DNA from 4 places in the Streptomyces sp. NPDC007971 genome. Region 1 is predicted to be linked to each of the others. Evidence: riboswitches for the same ligand, from Rfam matches in the RefSeq annotation. Region 1 holds a riboswitch; each other region holds the start of a gene.
What was found. Region 1 has a riboswitch for cobalamin ahead of ACFZCP_RS28805 ((2Fe-2S) ferredoxin domain-containing protein). Riboswitches for the same ligand answer to the same signal wherever they lie in the genome.

Region 1 (5,006 bases):
GTCTGGGAGATCTGGGGCTGTCTGCTGACCGGCGGGCAACTCGTGGTGGTGCCCTTCTGGATCACGCGGGACACGGGGGAGTTCCACGCACTGCTCGCCGAACGACGCGTCACCGTGCTCAACCAGACGCCCTCCGCCTTCCTGCCTCTCGTCGCACAGGACCGGGAATCGCCCGCCGAGCTCGCGGTGCGCCTGGTGATCTTCGGCGGTGAGCCGCTGGACGCCCGTGAGCTGCTGCCCTGGTTCGCCCGCCATCCGCAGGCGGAGTGCCGTCTGGTCAACATGTTCGGGATCACGGAGACCACCGTGCACGTGACGGCGCAGACCGTGACGCCTCAGACGGCTCTGCAGGGGAGCCGGTCGGTGGGCCCGGCGCTCCCCGGCTGGTCGGTGTCCGTACGTGGACCGCGAGGAGAGGTTCTGCCGGTGGGAGCGGCGGGCGAGATCTGGGTCGGCGGGGCTGGAGTCGCCCGTCACTACCAGGGGCAGCCGGAGCTCACGGCGCGACGTTTCGTCATCGACCCGGTGACCGGTGAGCGGATCTACCGCAGTGGCGACAAGGGCCGCATGAGGCCCGACGGGTGCCTGGAACACCTGGGGAGGATCGACAGCCAGGTGAAGATCCGCGGATACCGGATCGAGCCGGACGAGATCCGCAACGTCCTGCTCGGAGCACCGTCGGTCACCGGGGCGACCGTCGTCGTCCACCACGACGAGAGCGGCGATCGAGCAGCCGACCGGCTGGACGCCTACGTAGTGCTCAAGGGGGACGCGACAGTGGCCATGGTCGCGGAGCATGCCAGCCGGCTTCTGCCCGACTACATGGTCCCGGCAACGGTCACAGAGCTCGATGCCATCCCTTTGACGATCAACGGGAAGGTCGATGTCGCACAGCTCCCCGCACCGACTGCTGCTCGGCCGGCCCCGGCGGAGTCCCCGGATCCCGTCGGGACCGGGTCCGCCGACCGGCTGGAGCGTGACGTGCTGGACATCTGGAGCCGGCACCTGGGTACGCAGGTGGGCCCTGAGGACAACTTCTTCGCGCTGGGCGGCAACTCGCTCCTGGTCGTCCGCGTACTGGCCGAGGTCAAGGAGCTCGGTGCACCGAAGATAGCCGTGCGGGATTTCTACCGGAACTCCTTCGCACGACAGTTCATCCAACTGGTCAGGGAGCGGATCACCCTCGCTTCCGACGCCCCGGCTGCCACTGGTAGCGCGCGGAGCTGACCTCGTCGCAGGGACGGGACAACCAGACGCCGTTCGTGCGGCGGCGCAGCTCGATGCTCGTGCCGCCGCAGCGGGCGCACTTCGGCGGGCGGGTGAACAGCTCGGCGTGCTCGTGCTCCAGGAGCTTGCGGGCGAAGTGGCCGCCGCGCATCGTCACCCTGCACCAGTGGCAGGATGCCGCGCACCCGGTTCGCGACCCACGGCGCCCACAGCCAGACCGAGGGGCGGGCCTTGCGGATCTCGTCCTCGAAGGTGCTGAAAAATGTCGTCTTGTCGTCGATGCCCGTGACCTCGACATGCCGGGCCAGCACGTCGGCGAGGGCGGCGCCGAACTCGCCGAGTTTCCGCGCGTCCTCATGGGGCGGGGTGATCAGGTGCCCAGCCCGCAGGCGCCGGACGCCGGGGGTGCCGACCAGCGCGGCCATCGGCCATGGGTACCGGGTTCTCGGTGGCGACATCGAGGTCCTGGCGTATCCGCCGGTGAGGACCAGCGGATATGGGGAGCCGAGGGCGATCACATTCGCCAGGAGCCGCGTGTGCAGCTCTGGCATGTCCGTCACGCGGCTGCCCGGGTGCGGGAGGCGAGCTGGGGGAAGGTGTCCTCCCACACAGGGCGCACGGTGCGACCGACCAGTGCGCGCAGCACCGGCCACACTGGAGGAGCAGGTCCTGGTTCAGGCAGCGGGTCAGGTCGTCGCGCAGTCCCTCGTGCAGGACAGTGCGGTACAGGCCCATGCGCTGGCGAGGCTTGCTCATGTCATACGAGGTCATCCCCGACCCGGCCATGTGCAGAGGCAGCTCTACGACCCCTTGGATCGGGCCGTGCAACTCCTCCAGCGACTCCGGCAGACGCCGCCGTCGTGCCGGCAGCTCAGGCAGCGCACCACGGAACACGACAGGTGTGGGGCGCCGTGCCCTCCGGACACAAAGACCTGATCACTGTCTTACGGATCACTCGCCATGTCCGCAGGGAACACGCCAGGTGGACGCGCAGCTCGACCGCTTCCCGTTCGCCACTGCTGTGACCCGGATGTTCGAAGGCCCACTGTTCCGCCAGGTGATCGTACGTCTCAGCGGTCGTCAAGTCGCCGTCAGGACAGGTGCGTGCAACGTCCGCCTTGACGATCCGGGCACTCCGGGAATCCACAGTCCGGTCGACGAGCTCCCTGACCCACGCCAGCCCCTGCTGGTCTGCATACAGGCCGAACCTCAGAATTCGAGTCCTCATGATGGCGCCAACCTACGGATCGTCAGCTTTCAGTGGCAACGCTTTAACCTCGAACGGCACAGGGCGCGCGGCAGGCGTTCCGCGAGTTTCCATACCGGAATGCACCGTTGCATCTGTCGACGGACGCACAGAAGGCTGTCCTCGGGGTTTGGGAGTGCCTGCGCTCCACGGTCTGGCCGAGTTTCCGGTAGTGCCCGTGAGAGGGTCCGCCGTTCTGCGTACCGCCGGTGATGGGATGATGACCGGTGACAGGGCGACGGCGGTCCGAGGAAACCGGTGTGAATCCGGTGCGGTCCCGCCACTGTGATCGGTGAGCGAGTTCCAGGAGGCCACGGCCCGCAAGGGCGGGAAGGCCGGGACGAGCGACGACCCGAGAGCCAGGAGACTCACGCGGTCGCCTCCTCGACGGACACCGGGGCGGATCTCCCCGGGGAGGGGTGGTGCGGCATGCCCGGGAGGCCGGCCGAAGAGCTGTTCGGTGACGAGGCGGTCGCGAAGGCGGCCGGACCGGCGCCGTGCCGCGTCGTCGTGTGCCGGGACTGCTGCTGCGGCAGTCCCAAGGTGACCGGAGTCGACCACGCGGCGCAGACCGCCCGGCTGCGTGCGGAGGTGCCCGTGCGCATCTCCGCGTGTCTCGACGTGTGCGAGCAGGCCAACGTCATCGTCGTGCAGCCCTCCGCCGCCGGCCGCGCCGCCGGCGGCCGACCGGTCTGGCTGGGGCTGGTCAACGACCTTGACGCGGCGGAGGACATCACCGAGTGGGTGCGTGCGGGCGGCCCCGGCATCGCGCCGGTGCCGGAGATCCTCGACCTCTACACCTTCACGCCGCCGCGACTCGCCAGGGCTTCCCAGGACCGGCCCGGCCCCGGCCGCCCGTGAGAACGGGTGCGCGCTTCGCGGCCCGGAACGCCCGACGGGAGCCGGCCCCGTGGTCCGTACACAAGACAGCCCCCCTGCACGCGAGTCGACCCGCTTCACCAGCGGCAAGCACGTCCCGGGCACCCGGGGGCGTTCGGCGACGTCCACGATCCCGGCACCGGCCGCACCCTGGTGCAGCAGGCCGCCCAGGCCCTCGACCGGGGAGGCCACAGGCCCCGTGCCTGTGCGCGAGGGCGAAGCGGTTCTGCACCGGCACCGGTACTCGGTGGCCGACCGCGCACTCGCACTCGGGCTGCACGGCGGCTACGGCTGCCCGTCGCGTACGGGAACGAGAAGATCGTCCGTGACCTGCGTGTCCATCAGATCCTGGAAGGAACCAACGAGATCATGCGTGTCATCGTGGCCCGTGGCCTGACGGAGGCGTTCGGATGAGCGGCACCGAAGAACCCGTCCTCCTGCACACCTCGGGGCGGGCCGCCCACATCACACTCAACCGGCCCAAGGCCCTCAACGCGCTGTCCCACGTGATGGTGCGCCGTATCGACGAGGCCCTGACCGTCTGGGAGCACGACCCGGCCGTGGAGACCGTGGTCGTCTCCGGCGCGGGGGAGCGCGGGCTGTGCGCGGGCGGCGACATCCGCGCCGTCCACGACGACGCCCGCGACGGCGACGGCACCGCCTCGGCCGCCTTCTGGCGCGACGAGTACCGCCTCAACGCCCGCATCGCCCGCTACCCCAAGCCGTACGTCGCCCTCATGGACGGCATCGTCATGGGCGGCGGCGTCGGCATCTCCGCGCACGGCAGCGTGCGGATCGTCACCGAACGCTCCCGGGTCGCCATGCCCGAGACCGGCATCGGCTTCGTCCCCGATGTGGGCGGCACCTACCTGCTCGCTCTCGCCCCGGGCGAGCTGGGCACCCACCTCGCGCTGACCGGGGCGCAGATCGGCGCAGGCGACGCCCTGCTGTGCGGGCTCGCCGACCACTACCTGCCGGCCGGCGGCCTCGGCGCCTTCGTCGACGACCTCGCCGAGATGCCCGTACGGGACGTCCTGCGGCGGCATGTGCAGCCGGCGCCGCGGGGCGAGCTGGCCGCCCGGCGCGAGTGGATCGACGCCTGCTACGCCGCGGGCACGGTGGAGGAGATCGTGCAGCGGCTGCTCGCCCACGGCGACCCGGCCGCGAAGGAGGCGGCGGAGACCCTGCTCACCCGCTCACCGACCGCTGTCAAGGTCACCCTGGCCGCCCTGCTCCGTGCCCGGCGCCTCGGCCCGCTGGAGCGGGTCCTCGACCAGGAGTACCGCGTCTCCTGCGCGGCCCTGAGCACGCACGACCTGGTGGAGGGCGTCCGCGCCCAGGTCATCGACAAGGACCGCAGCCCGCGCTGGTCGCCCGCGACCCTCGCCGAGGTCACCGACGCCGACGTCGAACGCTTCTTCACCCCCCTCGGCGAACACGAGCTGGGACTCGCCGGGCCCGGCACCGCCCCGGAGGCGGCCTGGTGAGCCGGTGAGCCCGGTGAGTCCGGTGCGCAACATGCCGACGACCACCTCGGCGTCGGCGTCGGCGTCGGCGTCGGCAACGGTCTCGGTAACGGCAACGGTCTCGGCAACGGGAAAGCTGAGTTGTGCGCCGCATACGCCGAACACACTGGTATCGCCGAGGCCTTATC
Region 2 (5,006 bases), on a different contig from region 1:
GGTAGGTGTCGAGCAGCGTCAGATAGAACTGGACGTGCACGGCCTCCTCGAACAGCTGGCGCGACAGGTACAGGCGCGCCTCCGGGGAGTTGATGTGCTTGTACAGCGTCAGCACCAGGTTGTTCGCGACGATCGAGTCGCCCGTCGCGAAGAAGGCCACCAGACGGCCGATCAGGTGCTGCTCCTCGGGGGACAGCTTCGCGAGGTCGGCGACGTCCGAGTGGAGGTCGACCTCCTCCACGGTCCAGGTGTTCTTGATGGCGTCCCGGTAGCGCTCGTAGAAGTCCGGGTAGCGCATCGGACGCAGGGTGAGCTCGAAGCCGGGGTCGAGCAGGTTCTGGTGAGTCATTGCTGTCGGCGCGAGGCGCCGTCCTCCAGTGGTGATGGTCGGGTGGCGGGCGGGAGCTACTGGCAGGCCTCGCAGGACTCGGGGTTCTCCAGGGAGCAGGCGACGGCGTCGGGGTCGGCCGCCTGCTGGACGGGGATGGCCGGCTGGGCCTGCGCCGCGCGGGCGATCCGCGTCGCCGGACGCGAGCGCAGGTAGTACGTCGTCTTCAGGCCCGACTTCCAGGCGTACGCGTACATCGAGGAGAGCTTGCCGATCGTCGGCGTCTCCAGGAACAGGTTCAGGGACTGCGACTGGTCCAGGTACGGGGTGCGGGCCGCGGCCATGTCGATGAGCCCGCGCTGCGGGATCTCCCAGGCCGTGCGGTACAGCGCCCGCAGGTCCGCCGGGATCCACACGAAGTCCTGCACCGAGCCGTTGGAGTCGCGCAGCGCCTCACGGGTGCGCGCGTCCCAGACGCCCAGCTCCTTCAGGTCCTGCACCAGGTACGAGTTGACCTGCAGGAACTCGCCGGACAGGGTCTCGCGCTTGAACAGGTTGGAGACCTGCGGCTCGATGCACTCGTACACACCCGCGATGGAGGCGATCGTCGCGGTCGGGGCGATCGCGAGGAGCAGCGAGTTGCGCATGCCGACCGCGGCGATCCGCTCGCGCAGCGCCGCCCAGCGCTCGGGCCAGACCGGCTCGACGCCGTAGTGGTCGGGGTGCAGGACACCCTGGGCGGTGCGGGTCTTCTCCCAGGCGGGCAGCGGGCCGTTCCGCTCGGCGAGGTCGGCGGAGGCCTCGTACGCGGCGAGCATGATCCGCTCGGCGATCCGCGTGGACAGGGCCTTGGCCTCGGGCGAGTCGAAGGGCAGACGGAGCTTGAAGAAGACGTCCTGCAGACCCATCGCGCCCAGGCCCACCGGACGCCACCTGGCGTTGGAGCGGCCCGCCTGCTCGGTCGGGTAGAAGTTGATGTCCACGACACGGTCGAGGAAGGTGACGGCCGTGCGGACGGTCTCGTCCAGGCGCTTCCAGTCGATGTCCCCGTCGCTCACGAAGGCACCGAGGTTGACCGAGCCCAGATTGCAGACCGCGGTCTCCCCGTCGTCCGTGACCTCCAGGATCTCCGTGCAGAGGTTGGAGGAGTGGACGACATGGCCCGCGGTCGCCGTCTGGTTGGCCGTGCGGTTGGCGGCGTCCTTGAAGGTCATCCAGCCGTTGCCGGTCTGCGCGAGGGTGCGCATCATGCGGCCGTACAGGTCACGGGCCGGGATGGTCTTCTTCGCGAGCCCCGCCGCCTCCGCCCTGCGGTAGGCGGCGTCGAACTCCTCGCCCCACAGGTCGACCAGCTCCGGCACGTCCGCCGGGGAGAACAGCGACCACTGCTCGTCGGCGTTGACCCGGCGCATGAACTCGTCCGGGACCCAGTGCGCGAGGTTCAGGTTGTGCGTACGGCGGGCGTCCTCGCCGGTGTTGTCCCGCAGCTCCAGGAACTCCTCGATGTCGGAGTGCCAGGTCTCCAGGTACACGGCCGCGGCCCCCTTGCGCCGGCCGCCCTGGTTCACCGCGGCCACCGAGGCGTCCAGGGTCTTCAGGAACGGGACGATGCCGTTGGAGTGCCCGTTGGTGCCGCGGATCAGCGAACCGCGCGAACGGATGCGGGAGTACGACAGACCGATGCCGCCGGCGTGCTTCGAGAGACGGGCGACCTGGTGGTAGCGGTCGTAGATGGAGTCCAGCTCATCCAGCGGGGAGTCGAGCAGGTAGCAGGACGACATCTGCGGGTGGCGCGTACCGGAGTTGAACAGCGTGGGGGAGGAGGGCAGGTAGTCGAGGCGGCTCATGAGCCCGTAGAGCGCCGCGACCTCGTCCACCGCGCGGGCGCTGTCGTCCTCGGCGAGACCGGCGGCCACGCGCAGCATGAAGTGCTGGGGCGTCTCGATCACCTGGCGGGTGATCGGGTGGCGCAGCAGGTAGCGGCTGTGCAGGGTGCGCAGGCCGAAGTAGCCGAAGCGGTCGTCGGCGGCCGGGTCGACGAGGGAGTCCAGCCGGTCGGCGTGCAGCCGGACGAACTCGGCGGTGCGGTCGGCGACGAGGCCCTCGCGGTGGCCCACGGCTACGGACTCGGTGAAGGACGTCACACCCTGCGAGGCGGCCTCCGCGCGGACGGAGAGGGTCAGCAGCCGGGCGGCCAGCCGGGAGTAGGCGGGGTCCTCGGAGATGAGGCCGGCGGCCGCCTCCGTGGCCAGCTCGCGCAACTCCGCCTCGTCGGCCCGGGCGGAGCGGCCGCGCAGGGCGGCCGCGGCGACCCGGCCGGGGTCGGCGTCGGGGAGGTCGGCGGTCAGCTCGGTCAGGGTCCGCAGCAGCGCGGCACCGGGACCGTCGGTCTCCACCGGGGCTCCGGTCGCCTGGATGGCTGAAGCCGGGTCGGCTGGCGCGATGGTCACGTGGGGCTCTCCCTCGCTCGGCACGGGGCCTTGCGGAGGGCAGGGGGCGGCACGAGCGCACACGGCGTCGCGTCCACCAGCCCACTCCACGAGGCCCGGACGTCTCAAGGCACCCGCGCCGGACGGCCGGGTGCGTGCTGCCGGCAGGTCCTCGGACTGACGCGGGCGTGCGGATGCACGCAAGTACACCGTTGCGGGACAGTTCCGGATTCGCACCGGATTCCCCTGCGACGACAGCGAGGATGAGCATACATCTAGTGCCGGGCTGTCGTGTCACCCCCAGATGTTGTGTCGTCGTGGCTTCAGAGGGTCAACTCGTAGGTGAGGAGAGTGATGTCGTCCAGGTCGGGGAGGGGATTCCAGTCCCGCTCGGGTGTGCGAACGAAACCCAGGCGCTCGTAGATGCGGTGGGCGCTGTGCATGGTGCGCTGCGTGGACAGGACGATGCGGGTGCATCCCGCGGTGCGGCGGGCCCGGTCGATGCACGCGCGGACGAGGGCCTCGCCGACGCCCCGGCCGCGGGCGGTGCGCGAGACCGCGAGCATCCGGATCTCGGCCTCTGCCGGGCCCGCTATGTCGGCCATGGGGCCACCGGACGGGACGAAGGTGACTCCGCCCAGGACTGTCGCGTTGCGGACGGCCACGAGGACTTCGGCCGCGGCCGCCCGCTTGGCCACGTCCCGGAGCTCACCGAGGTACGCGTCGCTCTCGCCGAAGTCCAGCAGGCCGTCCTGGAGGTAGGCCTGGGCGGTGAGTTCTCCCAGGGCGGCGTATTCGGCGGGGTCTGCGCGGCGGATCAGGAGGTCCATGCCGGTGAGTGTGCACGAAACAGCGGGCCGCCGTGGTGGGTGGTAACCCGGCGGCCCGCTGGGCGGGGGCTAGTGGGTGCTTCCTGCCGTGGCGGGCGGGAGTTCCGCCTCGACCCCCGGCTCGCCCGCGTCCGCCGTGTAGTCCTCCGGGCGGGTCTCGTCGAGGCCCTCGGGGGCCTTCACGGCCTTCAGGACGACGGTCAGGACCACGGTGACGAGGACGTTCAGCACGAAGGCCGTCAGGCCGATGTAGCCGATCTCACCGATGCCGGGGATCTCCTTGGCGCTGCCGCCGAAGTGCTTCTGGGTCGGGGAGGCGACCCCGTAGGCCGCCGCCGTGCCGTACACCATGCCGACCGCCCACCCGGCCAGCAGCGCCCAGCGGTGGAACCAGCGTGTGAACAGGCCGCCGACCAGCGCCGGGAAGGTCTGCAGGATCCAGATGCCGCCCAGCAGCTGGAAGTTGATGGCGACCGTCTTGTCCATGGTCAGGACGAAGACCAGTGCGCCGACCTTCACCAGCAGCGACACGAACTTGGAGACCTGGGCCTCCTGCTTCGGCGTGGCGTCCGGCTTGATGAAGTCCTTGTAGATGTTGCGGGTGAACAGGTTCGCCGCCGCGATCGACATGATGGCCGCCGGGACCAGCGCGCCGATGCCGATCGCCGCGAAGGCCACGCCCGCGAACCAGTCCGGGAACATGTCCTCGAACAGCTGCGGGATCGCCAGCTGCCCGTTGGTGACCTTCACGCCGGCCGCGATCGCCATGAAGCCGAGAAGAGCCAGCAGGCCCAGCATCAGCGAGTACAGCGGCAGGATCGTGGTGTTGCGGCGGATCACCTCACGGCTCCTGGACGACAGCGTCGCGGTGATCGAGTGCGGGTACATGAACAGCGCGAGCGCCGAGCCGAGCGCCAGCGTGGCGTACGTCCACTGGCCCGCCTCCGGCGGGGCGAGCGCGCCGCGCGGCTTGCCGGTGGCGGGGTTGACCTGGCTGAACGCGTGGCCCGCCTTGGCGAAGACGTCGTCGAACCCGCCCAGCTTGATCGGGATGTAGATGATCGCCACCGTGATCACGATGTAGATCAGCGTGTCCTTGACGAACGCGATCAGTGCGGGGGCGCGCAGGCCCGAGGAGTAGGTGTAGGCCGCCAGCACACCGAAGGCGATGAGCAGGGGCAGGTCCTTCACGAACCAGTTGGTGTGGTCACCGCCGCCCACGCCCATCACGTCCAGCACCGCCTGGATGCCGACGAGCTGGAGCGCGATGTACGGCATCGTCGCCAGGATGCCGGTCAGCGCCACGGCCAGGGACAGGCCCTTGGAGCCGAAGCGGCCGCGCACGAAGTCCGAGGTCGTCACATAGCCGTGCTTGTGGGACACCGACCACAGACGGGGCAGGAACGTGAAGATCAGCGG
Region 3 (5,006 bases), on a different contig from region 1:
GGCCCGCACCGGCGACAGCCGCGCGTTCTCCCCGGACCGTCCGCGGCGGACCGCCCGGCACGGCGTTGATCGTCCGTCATGCACGCCGGACGCGGGACCGCTGCCGGGCGGGCGGCCCTCCTGGACCTTGTGGCAGCACGCCGCGGGGGTCGGCCGGACGGGTGACCGGAATCTCTTTCACGGGCCGCCGGACCGGATGCGGGCCCTCGCGGGAGGCCGATGGCCAAGGGGCGTCTGAGGCTTCGAATCCGGACAGAATCACGCACTCCTCCTGCCGATACCCTGACGCCCGCTTGAGTTCACCTTCCGTTCACTCAGGTTGCCTACGGTCCAACACCCAATGACTTCGAATGATTGCCTGGGTAAATGGAAAGCTTCTCGCTGATCCTCGCGATTGTGGTGGTGACCGCACTTGCGTTCGATTTCACGAACGGTTTCCACGACACCGCCAACGCGATGGCCACGACCATCTCGACCGGTGCACTCAAGCCCAAGGTCGCGGTGGCCATGTCCGCCGCCCTCAACCTTGTGGGCGCTTTCCTCTCCGTGGAGGTCGCCAACACGATCTCCAAGGGTCTCGTCGATGAGAACGGCATCCGTCCCGAGGTCATCTTCGCCGCCCTGGTCGGCGCGATCCTCTGGAACCTGGTGACCTGGCTCGTGGGCCTGCCCTCCAGTTCCTCGCACGCCCTGATGGGCGGCCTGATCGGCGCCACCGTCGCCTCCGCGGGCTTCGGCGCCGTCCACGGCGACGTCCTGGTCACCAAGGTTCTGCTGCCGGCGGTCGCCGCCCCGGTCGTGGCCGGTGTCGCGGCGCTGCTCGCCACCCGGTTCTCCTACGGCATCGGGCGCGGCGCCGAGGGCGAGGCCACCCGCAAGGGCTACCGCGCCGGGCAGATCGCCTCCGCCGGTCTGGTCTCCCTGGCCCACGGCACCAACGACGCGCAGAAGACGATGGGCATCATCACGCTGGCGCTGATCGCGGGCGGTGCGATCGCCCCCGGCTCGAACCCTCCCACCTGGGTGATCCTCTCGGCCGGCCTCGCCATCGCACTCGGCACCTACATCGGCGGCTGGCGCATCATCCGCACCATGGGCACGGGGCTGACCGACCTGGAGCCGCGCCAGGGCTTCGCCTCCCAGACCAGTGCGGCCACGGCCATCCTGGCCTCCTCCCACCTCGGCTTCTCCCTCTCCACCACCCATGTCGTCTCCGGCTCGGTGATGGGTGCGGGCCTGGGCCGCAAGGGCGGCGTGGTCCGCTGGTCCACCGCGACCCGCATGGCCATCGCCTGGGTGCTCACCCTCCCGGCCGCCGCGCTGGTCGGCGCCGGCGCCGAGTCCGTCACGGACCTGGGTGACTGGGGCACCGCGGTCGTCGCCGTGTTCCTCGTCGGCTCCAGCGCCGCGATCTGGAAGCTCTCCCGCCGCGAGGTCGTCGACCACACCAACGTCGTCGGCGGCGACGTCGAGCCTGCCGGCGTGGTGACCACCGCCATCGCCGCGGTGACCCCGCCCCCCGCGGGCGTCGTCACCGAGGACCTGACGGCCACGATCCCGGCTCCGGCCACCACCGACCCGGCCCCGGCAACGCCGCCGGCCGCCACCGTCTGAACCCGAGCACCCGGTAACTGAAGGAAGCATTCCCATGAAGATCGACTGGGCGGCTCTCGGCTCCGTCTTCGGTGTCAGCCTCGTGTTCGCGGTGGGCCTGGTGGCCCTGTTCACCCTCGGTGTCAACGGCCTGTCGCGGCGCGAGAAGGCCGCCGCGCAGGGCGGATCCGCGGCGCTGGCCGTGACGGGTGCCTACGTGTGCTTCGCGGCCTGTGCGGCCGCGGTGGCGTACGGGTTCTATCTGATCGTGGCCAAGGCCTGATCGCGACCAGGGCCGAGGCGTGACCGAGTCCGGGGCACGGCCAAGTCCTGGCCCGCGCCGCCGAAGCCCGACCCGCGGCACCCGGTAGGGGACCCGGCCGGGTCCCGGCCCGCGGCCAAGTCCTGGCCCGCGCAAGGTCCGACACCGCCCTGCCGGGGCCCCTCGCGGGTGCCGGGCAGGGCGGTTGCCCGTTCGTCAGGGGCGGCCCTCGCTGCCGCGTTGCCCGGGGATGTCGGAACCGTCCTGGCCCGACCAGTGCATGGTCACCGTGAAGTGGGCCTCCGTGGACCCCTGCGCCACGACCACCCCCGCCTCGGCACTCACGGTGATGCCGAACTCGACCGTGACCTTCTCCGGCGGTCTCGTCAGCCCGCGGGCCTCGTGCACCAGCGCGCCCAGCGCCGGCCGTACCCGGGCGAGCGCCTGCTGAAGGGTCTCCGCCGGCTCGCCTTCCGGGACCCGCTGCACTCCGGCAGGCCGCCCCTTGCCCGCCACCTCCAGCAGGACGACCTGACCGTCGTCCAGCAGCATCTCGCCCACGTGCGCCACCGCGTGTCTCCTCCTGCGTCCGTTCATCCCGTATGACACGTACGCGCTATTGCAGATCCTCACGGACCGTGAGCACAAGGAGGCGCCCCGAATGCCGCCCGGGGATGGGGAATTCACCTCCCCCCGGTCGTCCGCCGCCTCCCCGCGTGTCGGCGATGTGGGCCTCAGCACAGTCCACCATTGCTGGTCAAAGGCAAGTTGACGGCTCTTCCGGGTGCGTGGTGGACTGCCCAGGCCATGTACGGCGGCAGAAGAGGAAGCCGGTGCGAATCCGGCGCGGTCCCGCCACTGTCACCGGGGAAGAACATCCCGGGAGCCAGGAACTCTCACCGCCGGTCTCGTCGAACCAGGGCGCGGACACCCTGAGTGAGGACACATATCGCCATGCTCGGCCGCCCATCCAGGACCAGTACCAGAACCTCCTCCGAGCCCACGGTCGGCTGAGCCGATGGGTGCCGATCGCTCATACGCGTACGGCGCCGCCGCCGGCCTTCTCGGCGATCTGATCCTCGGCGATCCGCGCCGCGGGCATCCGGTCGCCGCGTTCGGACGTGCGGCCGCAGCCGTGGAGCGGGTGCTGTGGCACGACCACCGCGGCTGGGGCGCGCTGCACACCGCCGTCTGCGCCGGCGGCGCCGTCGCCGTGGGCGCCGCAGCCGAACGGGCCGTCCGCCGCCGTCCCGTCGCCTCCGCCGCACTGGCCGCCGCCGCCACCTGGGCGGTCGTCGGGGGTACTTCGCTGGCCCGGGAGGCCCGGACCATCGGCCGGGCCCTGGAGGCCGGGGACGTCGAGGCGGCGCGGGCGCGACTGCCGCATCTGTGCGGCCGGGATCCGCAGGCCCTCGACGCCGACGGGATCGCCCGGGCCGTCGTGGAGTCCGTCGCCGAGAACACCTCCGACGCCGTCGTGGGTGCGCTGGTGTGGGGCGCGGTGGGCGGGGTGCCGGGGCTGCTCGGGTTCCGGGCCGTCAACACCCTGGATGCGATGGTGGGTCACAGGTCGCCCCGCTTCCGGCGCTACGGCTGGGCCTCGGCCCGCCTCGACGACCTCGCCGGCTGGCCCGGGGCGCGGCTGACCGCCGTACTCGCCGCGGTGGCCGGACCCGATCCCCGTGGCGCCCTGCACGCCTGGCGGGCCGACGCCCACAGGCACCCGAGCCCCAACGCCGGGCCCGTCGAAGCCTCGTTCGCGGGCGCGCTCGGCGTGCGCCTGGGCGGGACGCTCTCCTACGGCGGGCGCGTCGAGCACCGGCCCGTCCTCAACGGGGACACCGGGCGGGCCGTCCAAGTCACCGACGTCGACCGGGCCGTACGGCTCTCCCGCCGCGTCGGCCTGCTCGCGCTCGGCGTCACCGTCGCCGCGCGCCGACTCGTGAAGGGACGTGGGAAGTGAACGGCGGTCTCCTCGTGGCCGGCACCACCTCCGACGCCGGAAAGAGCGTCGTGACGGCAGGGATCTGCCGGTGGCTGGTGCGCCAGGGCGTCAAGGTCGCGCCCTTCAAGGCGCAGAACATGTCCCTCAACTCGTTCGTGACGCGCCAGGGCGCTGAGATCGGGCGGGCGCAGGCCATGCAGGCCCAGGCCTGCCGCGTCGAGCCGACCGCGCTGATGAACCCCGTGCTGCTCAAGCCCGGTGGTGAACGCAGCAGCCAGGTGGTGCTGCTGGGCAGGCCGGTGGGCGAGATGAGCGCACGCGGCTACCACGGAGGGCGCCAGCAGCAGTTGCTGGGCACGGTCCTGGACTGTCTGGCCGAGTTGCGGGGCACGTATGACGCGGTGATCTGTGAGGGGGCGGGTTCGCCCGCGGAGATCAATCTGCGGCGGACCGACATCGTGAACATGGGGATCGCGCGGGGCGCGCGGCTGCCCGTGCTCGTCGTCGGCGACATCGACCGCGGCGGTGTCTTCGCCTCGTTCTTCGGCACGCTCGCCCTGCTCTCGCCCGAGGACCAGGAACTGGTCGCCGGGTTCCTGGTGAACAAGTTCCGCGGGGACGTCTCCCTGCTGGAGCCGGGCCTGGACATGCTGCACGGGCTCACCGGGCGGCGCACGTACGGCGTCCTGCCCTTCCGGCACGGGCTCGGGATCGACGAGGAGGACGGGCTGAGGGTGTCCCTGCGGGGCACGGTCCGCGAGTCCGCCGTGACTCCCCCGGTCGGCGAGGACGTCCTGCGGGTCGCCGTCTGCGCGATCCCGCTCATGTCGAACTTCACGGACGTGGACGCGCTGGCCGCCGAACCGGGCGTCGTGGTCCGGTTCGTGGACCGGCCGGAGGAGCTGGCGGACGCCGACCTCGTGGTGGTCCCGGGCACGCGCGGGACCGTACGGGCGCTGGAGTGGCTGCGCGAGCGCGGGCTTGCGGACGCGCTCGTCCGGCGGGCCCGCGAGGGCCGCCCGGTCCTCGGCATCTGCGGCGGCTTCCAGATCCTCGGCGAGCACATCGAGGACGAGGTCGAGTCGCGGGCCGGCGCGGTCCCCGGGCTCGGTGTCCTGCCCGTGCGGGTGCGGTTCGCCCGCGAGAAGACCCTGGAACGGCCCGTCGGCGAGGCCCTCGGCGAGCCGGTCGAGGGGTACGAGATCC
Region 4 (5,006 bases), on a different contig from region 1:
TCCATGCCGTAGGCGAGTTCGTCCTCCACCGTGTCCGTCACGAAATGCGCGAGCGGGTCCTGCCCCACCGTGCCCACCACGTCGGCGAGTTCGCGCGGCCGGTGGGTACGGGTGTCCCGGCCGGCCACCGTGACCCGGCCGCGCAGGGTTCCGCCGGTGAAGTGCGGAACCAGCCCGCTGACCGCGCCCAGCACGGTCGACTTGCCGACCCCGGACGGGCCGACGAGCAGGACGAGTTCACCCTCCGGCACCTCGAAGTCGACACCGCTCACGGTCGGTTCGGACGCGCCCTCGTAGGTGACGGCGACCTCCTCGAAGCGGATCACGACGGCTCCTTGGAGTCATGGGGGGCCTTGGGCACGACGAAGGCGGGCAGCAGCGCCAGCAGGACGGCTGCGGCCGGCCACAGGGGAAGGGTGGGGGCCGTCAGGGGGACGACGCCCGGGTTCAGCGCGTCCGGATCCCGTGCGGCGGCGAGCGTGAGCAGCGCGGCGACGGCGGCGCCCGAGCCCGCGACCAGCCAGGCACGCACGCCCCAGGGCTCCGGGCGGTACCGGGTGCGCGGGGTGCGGCGGCCGCCCAGGCGCAGGCCCGCGAGCGCGGCGACCACTCCGGCGCCCAGCACCGGCAGCCCGTAGGTGCCGCCCTCGGCGGTGAGCAGTCCGTACGTTCCCGCGCACACGCCGAGCAGGCCGCCGAGGGTGAGCGCGGCCGTCGTACGGCGCACCGAGGCGGGGACCTCGGCGGTACGGCCGTAGCCGCGGGCGTCCATGGCGGCGGCGAGGGCGACGGAACGCTCCAACGCGCCCTCCAGCACCGGCAGTCCCACCTGCAGCAGGCCCCGTACACCCCGGTCCGGGCGGCCGCGCAGCCGGCGGGCCGCACGCAGCCGCTGGACGTCGGCGATGAGATGGGGCGCGAAGGTGAGCGCGACGACGACGGCCACGCCCGTCTCGTACAGGGCGCCGGGCAGGGACTTCAGGAGCCGGGCCGGGCCGGCGAGGGCGTTCGCGGCGCCGACACAGATGAGGAGGGCGGCCAGCTTCAGGCCGTTGTAGCCGGAGAAGAGGAGGGCTTCCGCGGTGACCTCACCGCCCAGACGGATGCCCTGGGCCCAGTGGGGGAGGGGGACTTCGGGGAGGGTGAGCAGGGTGTGGGTGCCGGGGACGGGGGAGCCGAGCACGACCGTGAAGGCGAGGCGCATGAGGAGGACGGCGACGGCGAGCTTGGCGAAGGCGGTGTAGGAGCGGGACCAGGGGGCGGCGGAGCGGTGGGTGGCCACGACGTAGCCGGCGGCCGCTATGAGGAGGGTGAGGAGGAGGGGGTTGGTGGTGCGGGTGGCGGCGGTACCGAGCCCGAGCGACCAGAGCCACCAGGCCCCGGGGTGAAGCGGGGCGGGGCGCTGATGCCGGGCCGGGGGCGCGACCGCCGCCCGGCGCTGTCGGGGTACCGCTGCGCCCGCCCTTCCCCGCTCTCGGCTCCGCTCAAGCGGGGGGACCCCGATCGCCCCAGCGGCACGACTGCCCGCAACCAGGCGGACACGATGACCCGCACCCGCCCCGACGCGACGGCCCGCAGCCATGACGAGCCTGCCGCCGGAGGTGGCGTGATTCCCCAGGGGCGCGGGGAGCTGCGCGACCGGCCCTCGCGAATTCGCGGCCGGCGGACGAGCGTGCTGGTTCGTAGCGGGGCCGAGTTTGTCGCTGGGGGTGGCGTGATTCCCCAGGGGCGCGTGGAAGTGCGCGACCGGCCCTCGCGAATTCGCGGCCGGCGGACGAGCGTGCTGGTTCGTAGCGGGGCCGAGTTTGTCGCTGGGGGTGGCGTGAATCCCCAGGGGCGCGTGGAACTGCGCGACCAGCCCCCGCCAACCCGCAGCCACCCGACGGCCCGCAGCCAGGCGCCACCCCGTACTCAGGCGCTGCCCCGTACTCAGGCGCCACCCCGCAGGAACACCGCTAGACATTCCCGCGCCGCCGCGCCTGCCACACCGCCGCACCGCCCAGAAGCACGACCACGGCCACGCCGATCGGCAACCCCAGTGAAGGGCCGCCGTCCGACCCCTTCTGCTGCTTCCCCGGCGTCTCCGGCGTCGCCGACTTCTGCGAGCCACCGGCGGCCACCTGCTCCCCGCACCCCTTCTTCGGATACCCGACGATCGCGCACAGCAGGGCGTTCGAGTCGTAGCGCAGGGGACCCGCCACCGCGGCCAGGGCCTCGGCCGTCGTGGCGTCGGGGGCGACCCGCGCACAGGCAGTGCGGCGGGCGGGCGGCGTCTCGCCGGACGGCGCATCCGCCGCCGTGCCGGAGTCGATGACCAGGGCCACCCGCTTCGTGCCCGTCTTCGCGGGCGTGTCCGCGCAGATCGTGGCGAAGTCCGCCGTGCCGCGCGGCCGGCTCGCGTCCGCGGAATCCGCGCTCACCGCGAAACGGAAGCCCTGGACCGCACCGTCGTCGGGGCGGGCGGTCGAGGGCCCCTCGGTGGCGTACGTCCAACGGCCGCCGTCCCGCTCCCAGAAGGACCAGTAGCGGTATCCGGCGGCCTGCGCCTGGGCGCAGGCACCGGCCACGAGGACGAGCGCGGCGACGAGCAGGGCCGTGGCACGGCGGACGGCGGTCACGGCTGCTGCCGCTTCCGGCGGCCGCTGAGCAGGAAGCCGATGCCGATGCCGGCGACGAGACCGACACCGACGATCCACCAGACCTTCGTGCCCGTCTCGTGCTTCGACTGCTTCGCCTCGGTGTGCCCGGCCTTCGCGGCCTGCGGTGCCGGCCCCGTGGCGTCGAGCGCCCGCACCAGATCGGTTCCGCCGAAGTCGCGCGGGTTCTCGCCCATCGCGTGGGCGGCGAAGATCAGCTCGGCGTAGGCGGCCGGGCTGGTCTGCTGCGCCCACTTCACCGCGTTCTTCTCCAGCCAGGCGTACGGCTTCTTCGCCTGCTGCGTCGAACCGGTCGCGGCGAGCGCGACGACCGCGTCCGCGGTGTTGCCGTAGTCGGGCTGGTCCTTGGCACCCGCCAGGGAGGACATGAGATGGCCGGTCCCGGCGACGGCGCCGGCGAGGTACGCGGCGGCGTTGTCCGCCATCTGTGCCGGGGTGGGCTTGCCGGAGGCCGCGCAGGCGGGGGCCTTGTCGCGGGTCTTGCCGGGCTCGACGACGAAGCCCTTGCCGAGCGCGCCCAGCACCCCGGCCGCGGACGCGTCCGCGTTGGCGGCCGGCTTGCCCTTCTTGGCCGCCTGGTAGGCGAACGCGCCGCCGCCGTCCGCGGAGCAGGGGATGGACAGCGTGGCCAGCGCATCGAGCGGGCTCTTGCCCTCGGGGCGCAGCCCGTCGGCGTTCTCACCGGCCGCGGTGAGGGCGCCGATGACGTCGGCGGTGTGGTTGGCGTCGGTCGGCTGACCCGGTGCGTAGCCCCAGCCACCGTCCTTGTTCTGCGTCCTCTTCAGCCAGGTCACGGCCTTGTGGACCTCGCTGTCGTGCCCGCCGAGCGCGTGCAGGGCCTGGACGGCCACGGCGGTGCTGTCGATGTCCGGCTGGGCGCCGCCCTTGCCCAGGCAGGGCTTGGCCGGGTCCGCGCGGAAGGCGGGGAAGCCCCCTTCGTCGCACTGCTGGCCGACCAGCCAGTCGACGGCGGAGGAGGCCGGACGCTGGCCGAGCGTGTGCTGTGCGAGCAGGGCGAACGACTGGCGCCACACCCCGTCGTAGGTCGGGTCGGTCTTCCCGAACAGCCCCGACGGGATCGGCGTCTTCGGGGAGGGGGACGGGCCGGCGGCCATGGCGGGTGCGGCGGCGGCCAGCACGCCTATGGCGGCGAGAGCCGCGGCGCTGCGGCGGACGTTCATGGTCGGCGACTGCCTCTCCTGCGGGGAACCGGCAGCGCACGGGGACCCCCGGGCGGCTCGGCTCCGTAAACCTCGACGGTGCCGTGCGCGACGGGTCGTCGTGCACGTGAGCCGGTCAACGTTCCGTGCGAGGCGGTCCGGCTCACCGTGCGAGACGGCTTACGGCTGCGGGTCAGCGCCGGAATTGCACCGGCTTCCCCCCGTACGAGTGTGATGACGACCCCGCCACTTTACCGGCAGCCGCGCGCGGGCCGAGGGGTGGTCGTGGGCACAGCGCGGCGGTGACCAGGGTCACGGCCACGACGACTGCGGCGGACCGTACCCCTCCGGGCGTCGGCCGGATCATGCTCGTCCTGGCGCCGGCCGGACCGCGCTTGTGCTGGCGTCGGCCGAAATGCACTCGTCCTGGCGTCGGCAGGACGGCGTTCGTCCTGGCGTCGCCCGGATCGTGCTCGTCCTGGCGTCGTCGCCCGGACCATGTGAGCCCCGGCGTTGGCCGGACGGCGCTCGTCCTGACGGCGGCCGGACCATGTTGCCCTGGCGTCGGCCCGATCGTGCTCGTCCGCGGCTCAGGCCGCCTGGGGGCGCAGGGAGCCGACGGCGACGTCCAGGTAGTTCGCCATCCGGTGCAGTGCGCGGGCGCACTCCGGGGGGTCCTCGCCCTCGGCCACCCAGTGGGCGAGCCGGTCGGCCGGGCCGGCGTGCCAGGCCGCCGTGACCTCGTCGCCGGCCTGCCGGGTGAGGACCATGCGCTCGGCGGACGGCTCGTGCGCGACGGCCGGATCCAGGTCGAGCCGGGTCAGCCGGCCGGTCGCGGCCGGGTAGGCGAACTGGATCGCGGCGGCCCGCTGCCGGGTCGGGGCCACGGCCGGCAGCCCGCCGGTGGCCAGGGCCGCGGCGGCCCGTGCGAGATCGACGCCGGTGGCCCGCTCTACCAGCAGCGGGATCAGATCACCGGGCAGGTGCGGGACGACGTCGGTGACGCGGGGCCCGCGGGCGGTGAGCCGCAGACCGATGTGCACGACGGTGTGCGCGAGACCGAGCGCCCGCACGGTCCGCTCCACCGTGTGCCGCAGGAACGGGTTGTGCAGCAGCCCGTCGTGGGCGTGCACGACGTGACGCAGCGGCTGCCGGGCGGGGGGCGGGCCCGGAGTCGTACGGGTGAGGG

Region 2: another riboswitch for cobalamin. It lies ahead of ACFZCP_RS02670 (ribonucleoside-diphosphate reductase subunit alpha); the one in region 1 lies ahead of ACFZCP_RS28805 ((2Fe-2S) ferredoxin domain-containing protein).
Region 3: another riboswitch for cobalamin. It lies ahead of ACFZCP_RS13175 (cobalamin biosynthesis protein); the one in region 1 lies ahead of ACFZCP_RS28805 ((2Fe-2S) ferredoxin domain-containing protein).
Region 4: another riboswitch for cobalamin. It lies ahead of ACFZCP_RS18150 (prenyltransferase/squalene oxidase repeat-containing protein); the one in region 1 lies ahead of ACFZCP_RS28805 ((2Fe-2S) ferredoxin domain-containing protein).

What each region holds. Positions count from the first base shown of each region.
Region 1 is NZ_JBIBJK010000014.1:246,691-251,696, forward strand. Features, by position in the region: gene ACFZCP_RS28790 (amino acid adenylation domain-containing protein) at 1-1,227, shown strand, start outside; gene ACFZCP_RS28795 (hypothetical protein) at 1,128-1,652, opposite strand; partial or broken gene ACFZCP_RS28800 (transcriptional regulator) at 1,784-2,121, opposite strand; cobalamin riboswitch at 2,722-2,843, shown strand; gene ACFZCP_RS28805 ((2Fe-2S) ferredoxin domain-containing protein) at 2,903-3,334, shown strand; partial or broken gene ACFZCP_RS28810 (acyl-CoA dehydrogenase family protein) at 3,497-3,766, shown strand; gene ACFZCP_RS28815 (enoyl-CoA hydratase/isomerase family protein) at 3,763-4,839, shown strand.
Region 2 is NZ_JBIBJK010000001.1:591,528-596,533, forward strand. Features, by position in the region: gene ACFZCP_RS02665 (ribonucleotide-diphosphate reductase subunit beta) at 1-349, opposite strand, end outside; gene ACFZCP_RS02670 (ribonucleoside-diphosphate reductase subunit alpha) at 406-2,778, opposite strand; cobalamin riboswitch at 2,903-3,058, opposite strand; gene ACFZCP_RS02675 (GNAT family N-acetyltransferase) at 3,081-3,587, opposite strand; gene mctP (monocarboxylate uptake permease MctP) at 3,657-5,006, opposite strand, start outside.
Region 3 is NZ_JBIBJK010000005.1:406,941-411,946, reverse strand. Features, by position in the region: gene ACFZCP_RS13190 (inorganic phosphate transporter) at 367-1,614, shown strand; gene ACFZCP_RS13185 (hypothetical protein) at 1,649-1,876, shown strand; gene ACFZCP_RS13180 (CU044_2847 family protein) at 2,072-2,425, opposite strand; cobalamin riboswitch at 2,630-2,772, shown strand; gene ACFZCP_RS13175 (cobalamin biosynthesis protein) at 2,874-3,818, shown strand; gene ACFZCP_RS13170 (cobyric acid synthase) at 3,815-5,006, shown strand, end outside.
Region 4 is NZ_JBIBJK010000008.1:48,165-53,170, reverse strand. Features, by position in the region: gene ACFZCP_RS18165 (ATP-binding cassette domain-containing protein) at 1-326, opposite strand, end outside; gene ACFZCP_RS18160 (CbiQ family ECF transporter T component) at 323-1,504, opposite strand; gene ACFZCP_RS18155 (SCO2322 family protein) at 1,956-2,618, opposite strand; gene ACFZCP_RS18150 (prenyltransferase/squalene oxidase repeat-containing protein) at 2,615-3,838, opposite strand; cobalamin riboswitch at 3,952-4,078, opposite strand; gene ACFZCP_RS18145 (hypothetical protein) at 4,408-5,006, opposite strand, start outside.